Linked DNA regions of Natronomonas pharaonis DSM 2160. The protein of the gene in region 1 binds, or shares a complex with, the protein of each later gene. Links are inferred from orthologs where the notes say so. Each region holds a gene or a part of one and is shown on either strand. Other genes may lie near its edges.

Evidence for each region. Proteins that work in one complex are often made in the same cells at the same time.
Region 2: NP_RS11820 (region 1) and rpsJ share a complex: the UniProt entries of both Methanocaldococcus jannaschii proteins name them as parts of the 30S ribosomal subunit. The link is inferred for Natronomonas pharaonis DSM 2160 from one-to-one orthologs.

What each region holds. Positions count from the first base shown.
Region 1 is NC_007426.1:2,340,966-2,349,119, forward strand. The notes cover bases 3,260-6,060. They hold NP_RS11820 (30S ribosomal protein S8e), read right to left. Parts: upstream 4,946-6,060; coding sequence 4,574-4,945; downstream 3,260-4,573. Other genes in these bases: NP_RS11810 (hypothetical protein), read right to left, coding at 3,260-3,740; NP_RS11815 (helix-turn-helix domain-containing protein), read left to right, coding at 3,828-4,532; NP_RS11825 (cupin domain-containing protein), read left to right, coding at 5,071-5,385; NP_RS11830 (hypothetical protein), read left to right, coding at 5,545-6,060. Outside these bases: NP_RS11785 (hypothetical protein), read left to right, coding at 1-187; NP_RS11790 (hypothetical protein), read right to left, coding at 205-717; NP_RS11795 (amidohydrolase family protein), read right to left, coding at 798-1,823; NP_RS11800 (DUF5518 domain-containing protein), read right to left, coding at 1,917-2,354; NP_RS11805 (metal-dependent hydrolase), read right to left, coding at 2,434-3,096; more of NP_RS11810, read right to left, coding at 3,096-3,259; more of NP_RS11830, read left to right, coding at 6,061-6,102; NP_RS11835 (inorganic phosphate transporter), read left to right, coding at 6,161-7,339; NP_RS11840 (universal stress protein), read left to right, coding at 7,463-7,894.
Region 2 is NC_007426.1:155,920-158,619, forward strand. It holds rpsJ (30S ribosomal protein S10), read left to right. Parts: upstream 1-1,046; coding sequence 1,047-1,355; downstream 1,356-2,700. Other genes in the region: tuf (translation elongation factor EF-1 subunit alpha), read left to right, coding at 1-1,043; azf (NAD-dependent glucose-6-phosphate dehydrogenase Azf), read left to right, coding at 1,695-2,462; NP_RS00785 (nicotinamide-nucleotide adenylyltransferase), read right to left, coding at 2,507-2,700. UniProt on the Methanocaldococcus jannaschii protein: Involved in the binding of tRNA to the ribosomes.

The DNA.
Region 1 (8,154 bases):
CATCTCGGGGCTGCTCGTCGTGCCGGGCTATCTCGTGTTGGCGGCGCTGGGGACGGTGCTGTTTTCCATCTCTGTCGGCGGCGTCTCCGGCGCGCCTGACCTCGCGCCCGCGGTTCTCATCGCCGGCGTCGTCTATCCGGCGGTCTTCGGCGCGCTCGGCGGTGTCGTGGCATCAGTGACGGCCTGACGGCAGGACGCAGCGTCTCACGTCTCGGCAGCGAGTATCGGCTCGACGTCGTCGAGCACCTCCTCGTGGTCTTCGGCAACCGATTCAACGATGTCTTCTTCCGCATCGTCGAGCGCTTGGGGCTCGGCATCGGCTTGGGCGACTGCTATGGCCGCTGTTTGTCCGTCGTGTGCGGTTTCGAGGAGGTCCTGCAGAAGGCTAACAATCTCTTGGCCGTCGTACTGCTCCAGTTCCTCATCCGGAACGATGGTTTCGTCTTCGATTTCCTCGTAGCGTTCCCGGATGTCGGATTCACAGTTGTCGAGCGTCGTCTCAGTTTCGTCAGCCAGCCGGTCGAATCTGGATGCGTCGAACGTCTCCGGGGACTGCAGCCACTCCTCCAGTGCGGTTCCGACCGAGTCGACGCGAACCGAGACCTCTTCGGTGCAGTGCTGGACCATCTCCCAGTCCTCGCTATCGATATCAATACAGCCCGCAGTGACGATACCGGCACCCCCGAAAGCGCCAGCGACGAAGGACCGTCGGTTCATTACCCCGTTGCTATTTTATCCGAAATCATAAGCGTACCGACGAATGTGGCTAGCCGAATCGGCTCCTGTATCGGCCGCCCTCAGCAGATGACCCGCTCGACGTCCAGCGCTGTCGCTCGCCGGACGACCGCGTCAACGGGGTCAGCAACGCCCGAGAGGTTATCGGAATCGCCATCAAGCACCAGCAACGCGGCCCGCCGCCCCGGTTCGATGACCCCACAGTCAAGACCGACGGCCTCGGCACCCGCGGTCGTAGCCATCCGGAGCACTGTCTGTGAGGGGAGCTCAAACGTCTTCGCAGTGTATGCCATCTCGCGGAACATCGACGGCGGATTCAACATCACGTTGTCCGTCCCGAGCGCGACGTCAGTGTACTCAAGCAGGGTTTCGATGGGCGGCCGGCCGACCCCGAGCACGCGGTTTGCACGCGGACAGACCGCGATTGGCGTTTCTTGGTCGGCGACGCGTTCGAGATGCTCGGCCTCCGCATGGACCATATGCACCAGCAGGTCCGGCTCCAAGTCCAGCGCCGGATGAATGTCGGTCGCGTCGGGCTCTCCGGCGTGGATGGCAAACGGGACACCACGCGCTGCGGCGGCGGCCCGTTGGCTGGTAAAGTCGTCGTCGTTCGCGCCGCTGGCACCGAACCCGTCGGCCACGTCCAGCACCGCGGCGTCGTCGCTCCCGAAGATGAACGCCTCGATGTCGAGGCCCTCGGCCGCTTCGCGTAGGGTTTTGGCCCCCTCGATGCCGAACTCGCGGAAATCGAGAAACGCCGCGGTGCCGGTCTGCTGCATGAAGCGGAGCGTGCGATACATTGCATCGACTGCCGTCTCGCGGTCGGCCGCCTGCAGCCGCTGGTGTTTCAGGCTGTCTGGAGGGGCCACTGCCGCTTCGAGGCCGAGGTCGACGGCCGCCTCCTTGGCGACGGAGTCACCGACGTGGCTGTGGGCGTTCACGAACGCCGGCAGGATGATGCGGCTCGCATCGCCGTCGTGGTCATCAATGCGTTCGACCGCGGTAATGTGGCCCTCCTCAATGACGACCCGGCCGTACATCGGGTCGAACGACCGCCCGGCGAGGACCGTCCCCTCTAGTGTCTCCATAGATGGAAGACGTGAAGCGGAGGCATATGAGTTGTTGGAATATGGTTTCTTTATTTACGGAATTGCGTGGTTTTTGGTCGTCAATCGGATGTTTCACAACTGCTCTTTGAGGTAGATGCCAAGGTAGCCACCGAGAGCGGCCAGCCCGACCGTGTAGACGGCCGAAAAGCCGAGCAGCAGCGGCCACAGCGACACTGGCAGTCCCGGCCCACCGAGGAGAAACGGGAAAAAGAACAGACCGCCAACGAGCGTAAAGAACGCAACCGGGAGAAACATGAAGCCCCCGGCCAGCGCTCCGGCCTTGGCACCGTCGGTCCGGGTGCCGCCGTCGAGATAGGCGGTTGTCGCGCCGCCGAGTAGCGTCGACAGCGGGATGAAGTACAGCACGACGCCGACGACAGCGCCGATAACAGCATTGAGTACCGTGCTGCTGCCATCGTCGCGCGGTGTGTCTCGTTGTCGGGCATCGTCGTGTCGACTGTGGTCGCGGGAGAGGGTATCGTCCGAGCGGAGGGAGTCGTCAGGGACCATACTTGGGGGCGGACGCGGCCGAGAGAAAAACCCGTCGGCGCGGCGCAGAACGGCCAGCCGCATAGTCGAGATGGAGCCGCTATTCGTCGTCGTAGCGCGGCGTCTGCAGCCGCCGAGCCACGAGAGCGAACGCGCCAAGACAGACGAGATACAGCTGCCAGCCGCCGACTGCGATGGGGAACCGGCGGTCGACCGGCCCGTCTTCGAGTGCGGAGGAGGGCTGTGCCGGGTTGCCGACGTGGGTGTCGGCAGTCGTGCCGGTCCGGCCGGCGTCGACGGCCGCGCCGGTCTCGTCGCCGAACTCGATGTCAACGAACGTCTGGACGACCCCGTCGCTGGCCGAGAGATACAGCTCGCCGTCGAGCGCGTAGAACGTGTCTCGAAGCGGCCAAAAGAAGTTGATGCCGGAGAGGTGGCTCCAATCGAGGGCGATGTGAGCGACCGTGTGAGCAACGAGGGCGACCCACGCGACTCGGATGCCGTAATCGCCGAACCGGTCGCGAAGCCACGAGCCATCGCGAACCGTCTCCCAGTAGAGGACAGCGGCTGCGGTGACCGAAAGCATCATGGTATGCAGGACGGTCCGATGAGCGCCGTCCATCACCCAGCCGAGGGCGGTATCGAGTTCGGGAAACAGGATGACAAGCAAGACGACAAGGAGCGCTCGCCGGTCATAGAACCGTCCGAGAAGTCCGACCGCAAGCAGGAACGCGACGGCTGCGTGGACGACTGTCGACGGCATTATCGGCCACCCCCTGCGGCGCGGTCGATGCGCTCGACGCGGGACTTTGCGACGGCCGCCACGACAGCGCCCCCGACAAGGACGGCCTGCCAGCCAGATTCGACGAGATAGAGCCGGCGGTCGTCATCGCCGGGAGCGACCCACGAGCGAACGTGATGTGTGTCGGTCGTTCCCGGCGATGCAAGGCCGAAAGCACCGCTTCCGAACTCAACGTAGGTCTGGACAAGCCCCTCCTGTGTCGAGATGACAAGCCGGCCGACGACAGCGAAATAGCGGTCCGAGAGCGGATACAGCACGGCAGCCCCCGCGGGGCTGAAGAGTTCGGGGGCGATGCCGGCGACCGCATACGCCGCTGTCGCAACCCACGCAACCCGAACGCCGTACCAGCCGTACCACGAACGAAGCCACGATGTCTCGCGGAGCCGAGTGTCGTAGGACAACAGCACCGCCGCCGCGAGCGGAATGAAAAGGGAGTGAAAGACGGCGTTTGTCGTCCCGATGGCGACGAGTTCGAGGGCAGCGTCGGCGTCGGGAGCAGCGGCAGCAGCCGCAACGACGGTCAGCGACCTGCGGTCGAAGGCCGCACCGAGCAGGGCGACGCCGACGAGAACGCCGAGTGCGATATTGACAAGCGTCGGCGGCATCGAACACCGCTGAGTGCTGCGAGCGCATAATCGTTCCGCCGGAGGCGGAAGCGACCGTTTATATTCGTGGCTGGCGTCGCCTCGGATATGCGTGAGCCGCGTGCGGAACTCGCCGAGCGAATCGCCGGCGAGGTGACGCTGTCGGACGACCCGGGAGCGACGCTCCGGAAATGGCGCGAGGAGTTCGATGTCGCCCAGACGACGCTGGCGGATGAACTCGATGTTTCTGCGTCGGTCGTCTCGGACTACGAGAGCGGCCGACGGGGCAATCCCGGTATACAGATCGTCCAACGCGTCGTTGAGGGGTTGTTGACGGTCGACGAGCGCCGCGGCGGCGACCGGGTTCGCCAGCACGCCCGGGTGCTGTCTGCGGGCTTCGACAGCGATGTTGTCTACGACCTCCGGGAGTATCCGGCGACAGTTCCGATACCGCGGTTCCACGAGGCCATCGGCGCCGAACCGGTCACAGAGGGGCAAGCCGAGACGGTCGCGGGCCACACCGTTATCAACAGCGTCGAGGCAATCAAGCGACTCTCCAGCGAGGAGTTCTACCGGCTCTACGGTCAGTCAACCAACCGGGCGCTGGTTTTCACTGACGTGACTCGCGGCGAATCACCGCTGGTCGCGCTACGCGTCGTCACGCCGACGCCGTCGGCAGTCATCCTCCACGGACTCGACGCCGACGACCTCTGGGAGCACGCGCCAGCACTCGCCCGAGCGGACGGGGTCTCGCTTGCGACGACGACGATGCCGCTGGAGGCGTTGCTCGAAGAACTGCGGTCGTTCCCGTAGCTGTCCGACGCGTACGGGCGATAGAAGGGGTGTTACGACGACTACTCGTCGACGAGGACAGCGTTTACCTGCCCGTCCTGACCGGGGCGGGAGGTAACGCGGGCGCGACCCATGTCGGTTTCGATGATAGCGCCCTTGGTGATGATGTTCCGCCGGACGTAGTTGGGGTTCGAGGGGTTCTCCGCGACGTCCTCGATGGTCGCGGGCTCGACGCCGTCGTCGGTCGCGACGCTGGCGGTGTTTTTGGCGACGGCGCGGACCTTGGCGTTGCCACCGTGGGTTTCGACGACCTTCAGTTTCTGATCGCCGACCTGCGTTTCGGTCGGAGCCGAGCCGAGTTCGTGCTTGCGCTTTTTGCGAACGGCGCGCCGACGGCCGCCGGTTCGCTTCTTGGTAGAGCGGGCGTGGTTCATACAAGCCACGTGTCCGGGCGCGTACTTCAATGCCTCGGGTTGGAGCCGTCACAGCGCATCCCCTCGCGGTGAAGTCTCGCCACGCGTCCCGAACGGCTAAACCGGCGGCGGCCGACTGCCAGTGTATGACGCTGAACGAACTTCCGGAGCTGTCGCCAGCCGACGGCGAGGTCGAGACCGCCGAACTCGTCGTTGAGGACGACGTCCTCGTGAAGCTGTTTGCACTCGGCCCCGGCGGAGCCTTCGACCCCCACGTCCACGACGACTGCGAGAACGTGTTTCACCTGCTCGACGGCGAGGTCATCGTCACACAGGACGACACCGAAGAACACATCGAAGCACCAGCGGTCGTGCACAATCCCCGCGGCATCGAACACGGGGCACGGAACGACGGCGACGAGCCGGCGCTGTTGACAGCGAGCCTGTGTCCGCTTCCCTGATAAGTCGATGTCGAGCATGAACAGTCACTCTCTCACTCGGAGCACGGAACGGCAGAACCCCCGACAGCGACGCGAGGCGGGGCGACGGCCGTCACAGGGCGGACACACTGGCCGCCAGCGAAAGCGCCCCCAGTTGAGCCAGTCAAGCGGGGTGGACCGATGCTAAACCCCGTCCGCGTTGACGCCATCATCGACCTCACCTATGGCGCGTTGATTGCGCTGTCGGTTGTCCTGATTGCGACGTTCGAGCCGGCGGCTGTCGGTGTCGCGTTCGGAATCGGTGTGTTCGCATCGTACGTCGTTCACGTCGTCTGGAAGATGGCCCGGTTCGACCCGAGCTGGATGACCCAGGCCGTCGAAGAATCCGTCAGCGAAACGGTCGGAAAGCAGGTCGAAGAGGTCCAAGACCAGGTGGAAAAACAGGTCGGCGACGTCCAAGACCAGGTGGAGGAAACCGTCAGTGAGACCGTCGAAAAACAAGTCGAAGAGACAGTTGGCGAGACCGTCGAAAAACAAGTCGAGGAAGCGCAGGCGCAGGTACAGGAGACGGTCGAAGAGACGGTCGAAGAGACGGTCGAAGAAACGGTTGGCGAGACCGTCGAGGAGGTCCAAGAACAGGTTGAAGCTGTCGACGAGCGGGTCGACCGACGGCCTCGGGAAGAAGACATCGAAGAAATCGTCGAAGAGTCAGTCGACGAGGAAACCGAACAGTCCTGACATCCTCGCCGTAGCCGTTACGCTACTTATTTTACGCACATCGGTATAATATCGTCCAATGGTCGAAGCCCTTCTGGTAGTCGGGGTTATCGCGTCTCTCTTCGTCGGATTCAATATCGGTGGTTCGTCGACTGGAATCGCTTGGGGGCCACCCGTCGGCGCGGGTATCATCAAGAAGACGACTGCGGCGGGGCTCATGACGGTGTTCGTCTTTCTCGGCGGTTGGACGGTCGGCCGCAACGTGATGGACACACTGAGCGGACAGATTATCACGATCGAACTCACGCTCTCGGCGGGCGTTGCGATTCTCTTTTTCATCGGGCTGGGCATCCTCGCCGCCAATATCTTCGGCGTTCCCGTTCCGACGTCGATGACGACAGTCGGCGCGATTGCCGGGCTCGGGCTGGCGACTGGGACGCTTAATTACCCGGTAATCGCGGGGATTATTTCGTGGTGGGTCGTGACGCCGGTCATCGGGTTCTGGATCGGCGGCATTATCGGACGCTACATCTATCCCGAAGTCAATCGACGGGTGCAGATCAAGAAGTCGGAGGGACCGCTACTGACCCTCGACCGTGATGCGGCGGTTCCGAAGCCGACGTTTGGCCCGAACACGACGTGGACGGAACTCATCAGCACGTCAGCCGTACTTGTCATCGGCTGTTATATGGCTTTCAGCGCCGGGGCAAGCAACGTCCCGAACGCTGCTGCACCGCTGGTCGGTGGTGCAAGCGGACTTCCCGACGATACCGCAATCATCCTTGCCACAATCGCCATCGGAGTTGGCGGGTTCACAATCGCTCGGCGAACGATGGAGTCGGTCGGCGGTGAACTGAGCGACATTCCGTTGCTCGCGGCTCTTTTCGTGATGGTCACCGCATCGACGATTACGACGGTGCTCTCGTGGTTCGGCATCCCCATCAGCCTCGTGATGTCGACGGTGATGACGATTGTCGGTATCGGGTGGGGCCGTGCGACCCGGCCGGTTACTGTCAGCGACGCCGTCAGACGGGACACGGGAGACGCTGAAATCGTTCCGGGAGCAATTACGGCGAAAGGAATGGAGGGCAAAGCCGCATCCCCGATCGGTGAAGCAGAGCCTGACGAAGTGCTCGATGCGGGGGACCTGTTCAACCCCCGGGCCGTTATCAAATACATCTCGATGTGGATTATCGGGCCGTCGATATCGACGCTGCTTGCCTATGGGTTCTTTCGCATTCTCCCGGGCGTTGCCTGAGAAATAACCCAGGTTACGAACAACCGACCAGAAAGCAGCTTGATTATCGAGTGTTTTACAACCTGTTTGCGAATCAGGCAAACAAGTTTTATCTGCTATCGGTCTGAGATGTAGCTGTCGACAATGTACGATGAGATTCTCTTTCCGACCGACGGCAGCGACGCTGCCGAAGCGGCGCTGGCCCACGCTATCAGCATGGCCGACGCATACGACGCACAGCTCCACGTCCTGTATGTCGTCGATACAACCTACGCCGGCGTCGGGGCAGCCGGGAACACGAACGTTAACTCCCTCCGTGAGGAGGGCGAGTCGGTGCTGTCGTCGACAGCCGACCGAATCAAGGACGCCGGCCGCCCGGTTGAGACGGTGCTGAAGGAAGGCCATCCGTACGACGAGATACTCGCCTACAGCGAGGCGGGTATCGACGTCATCGTAATGGGGACCCGCGGCCGCAGCGGCGTCGACCGATATCTATTGGGCAGCGTCACCGAAAAAGTCGTCAGGACCGCCGAACCACCCGTTTTTACCGTTCGACCGGAGGAAAAGCCAGAGTAGTCCGGTCTCGTATCAATCGTCGGCCGGCGCGCCGGACCGCGCCGGAGGCTCCGAGAGCAGCCAGCCGCCGGTCGTTGCCTCCTCGGCGACGTGGGGCTGGAACACCCACGCCGAGAGCACCAAAATCGGCACCATCGTCACGCCGACAACGGCAAAGCCCCAGTGGAGGCTCGGAAGGAAGTACGCTGAGAAGACGAGCGGGTATATCGACCCGCCAACGGAGCCGATACCACCGACGATACCGGCGACGCTACCGGAGT
Region 2 (2,700 bases), 2.2 Mb from region 1 along the record:
CCCACCAGGAGTTCGACACCGACGAGTACTACTTCACCATCGTCGACTGTCCGGGCCACCGCGACTTCGTCAAGAACATGATTACTGGCGCGAGCCAGGCCGACAACGCGGTGCTCGTCGTCGCTGCTGACGACGGTGTCCAGCCGCAGACCCAAGAGCACGTCTTCCTGGCCCGAACGCTGGGTATCGACGAACTCATCATCGCGGTCAACAAGATGGACCTCGTCGACTACGACGAGAACAAGTACAAGGCTGTCGTCGACGAAGTCAACCAGCTCCTCGAGCAGGTTCGCTTCAACACCGAGGACGCCAAGTTCATCCCGACCTCGGCGTTCGAAGGCGACAACGTCTCCGAAGCCTCCGAGAACACGTCGTGGTACGACGGTCCCTCGCTGCTTGAGGCACTCAACGACCTGCCGGAGCCGCAGCCGCCGACGGACGCGCCGCTGCGACTGCCGATTCAGGACGTCTACACCATCTCCGGTATCGGTACCGTCCCCGTCGGACGTGTCGAGACCGGCATCCTCAACACCGGCGACAACGTCTCGTTCCAGCCGTCGGACGTCTCCGGTGAGGTCAAGACCGTCGAGATGCACCACGAAGAGGTCCCGAAGGCCGAACCCGGCGACAACGTCGGTTTCAACGTCCGCGGCGTCGGCAAGGACGACATCCGACGTGGTGACGTCTGTGGTCCCGCCGACGACCCGCCGTCGGTCGCCGAGACCTTCCAGGCACAGGTCGTCGTCATGCAGCACCCGTCGGTCATCACGGCCGGCTACACGCCTGTCTTCCACGCCCACACGGCACAGGTCGCCTGTACCATCGAATCCATCGACAAGAAGATCGACCCGTCGTCCGGCGAGGTCGCAGAGGAGAACCCGGACTTCATCCAGTCCGGCGACGCCGCTGTCGTGACGGTTCGACCCCAGAAGCCGCTCAGCATCGAGTCCTCGAACGAGATCCCCGAGCTGGGCAGCTTCGCCATCCGCGACATGGGTCAGACCGTCGCGGCCGGCAAGGTCCTCAGCGTCAACGAGCGATAACGCATGCAGCAGGCACGCGTTCGCCTCGCGGGCACGGCCCCGGAAGACCTCGATGACATCTGCGACGATGTCCGAGAGATCGCCGACAAGACCGGCGTGACGCTTTCCGGCCCGGTTCCGCTCCCGACGAAGACGCTGGAGATTCCCGCCCGCAAGTCCCCCGACGGTGAGGGGACCGCGACGTGGGAACACTGGGAGATGCGCGTCCACAAGCGGCTCATCGACATCGACGCCGACGAACGCGCGCTCCGCCAGCTGATGCGGATTCAGGTCCCGAACGACGTCTCAATCGAGATCGTCCTCGAGGACTAACGCGCCGCGCGGGTCGTGTCCGCCGCAGCACTCACGCGCGACCGCTCCCGGTCGCTTTCCGTAACGCTGCGAATCAGAAGGTTCAAACGACCGAATCGATAACCGATTGATGCGGGCTCGTAGATCAGCGGCAGATCGCTTCCTTCGCAAGGAAGAGGCCCCGGGTTCAAATCCCGGCGAGTCCACTATTTTGCGCCGCGAGTCCATTCGTCTCGCTTCGCTCGACTCATTCCCTCGCCGACGGAGCTGGAGCGGCCACTAACGCACAGACCCGCAGCCACAATCGCGGCTGCTCCGAACCGCACGTTTCTTACCGGCTTGCCGCCTGTCTCGACACAAATGGACGAGACCGTGCTGCTCACGGGAGCCAAGGGGTCGGTCGGAACGGCCATCAGAGAAGGATTGGCCGACGAGTACGACTGGCGGTATCTGTTTCACAACCCACCGCCGTTCGACCCGGACCATCCATACCTTGTCGGGGACGTAAGCGACGAGGAACTCGTCGCCGAGGCCTGTGAAGATGTCGGGGCAGTCGTCCACCTCGCCGGCGACCCCCGGCGTGACGCACCGTGGGACTCCGTGCTGGAGAACAACATCCACGGGACGAAGGTGCTCTACGATGCGGCCATCGAGGCCGGCGTCGAGAAGTTCGTCTTCGCCTCCTCGAACCACGCGGTCGGTCACTTCGAGACGGACCGGAAGCCGGAGCTCTACCGCACCGATGACGACTTCCGGCTCGACGGCACCGAGTTCCCGCGGCCGGGCAATCACTACGGCATCTCGAAGGCGACCGGCGAGGTTATCGGCCGTTACTACCACGACGAGTACGGTATCGATGTCTGCAACATCCGCATCGGAAACCTCACCAAGGGGCATCCACCGAAGGAGTACGAGCGCGGACAGGCCATGTGGCTCTCCTACCGCGACTGTGCGCACCTCCACGACCGGGCGCTGCAGGCCGACTACGACTTCGAAATCGTCTACGGTATCTCCGACAACGACCGCAAGTACTACTCGCTGGAGCGGGCAAAAGACGTACTCGGATACGAACCGAAGGACAATTCCGCAGACTACCACTTCGACGGAACGCCGAAAGACGACGCGTAGCGCTGGAGCCGTTGGCTGCTGTGGTCGGGACGCACCGCAGCGAGTTAGGTGTCGTCGTCGGTTATCTTCTGCAGGCGCGCAACGCCGCCGATATCGTCGACAGCGGCAGCAACCGGGTCAGGGACGAGGGGTCGCCACCGGTCACCGGCGACCATTCGACGGCGAATCTCCGAGCCACAGTAGCGGTCCCGCTCGTGGAGTGGTGTCCCGCGAACCTCGTAGCCAGCCTCCTCGAAGA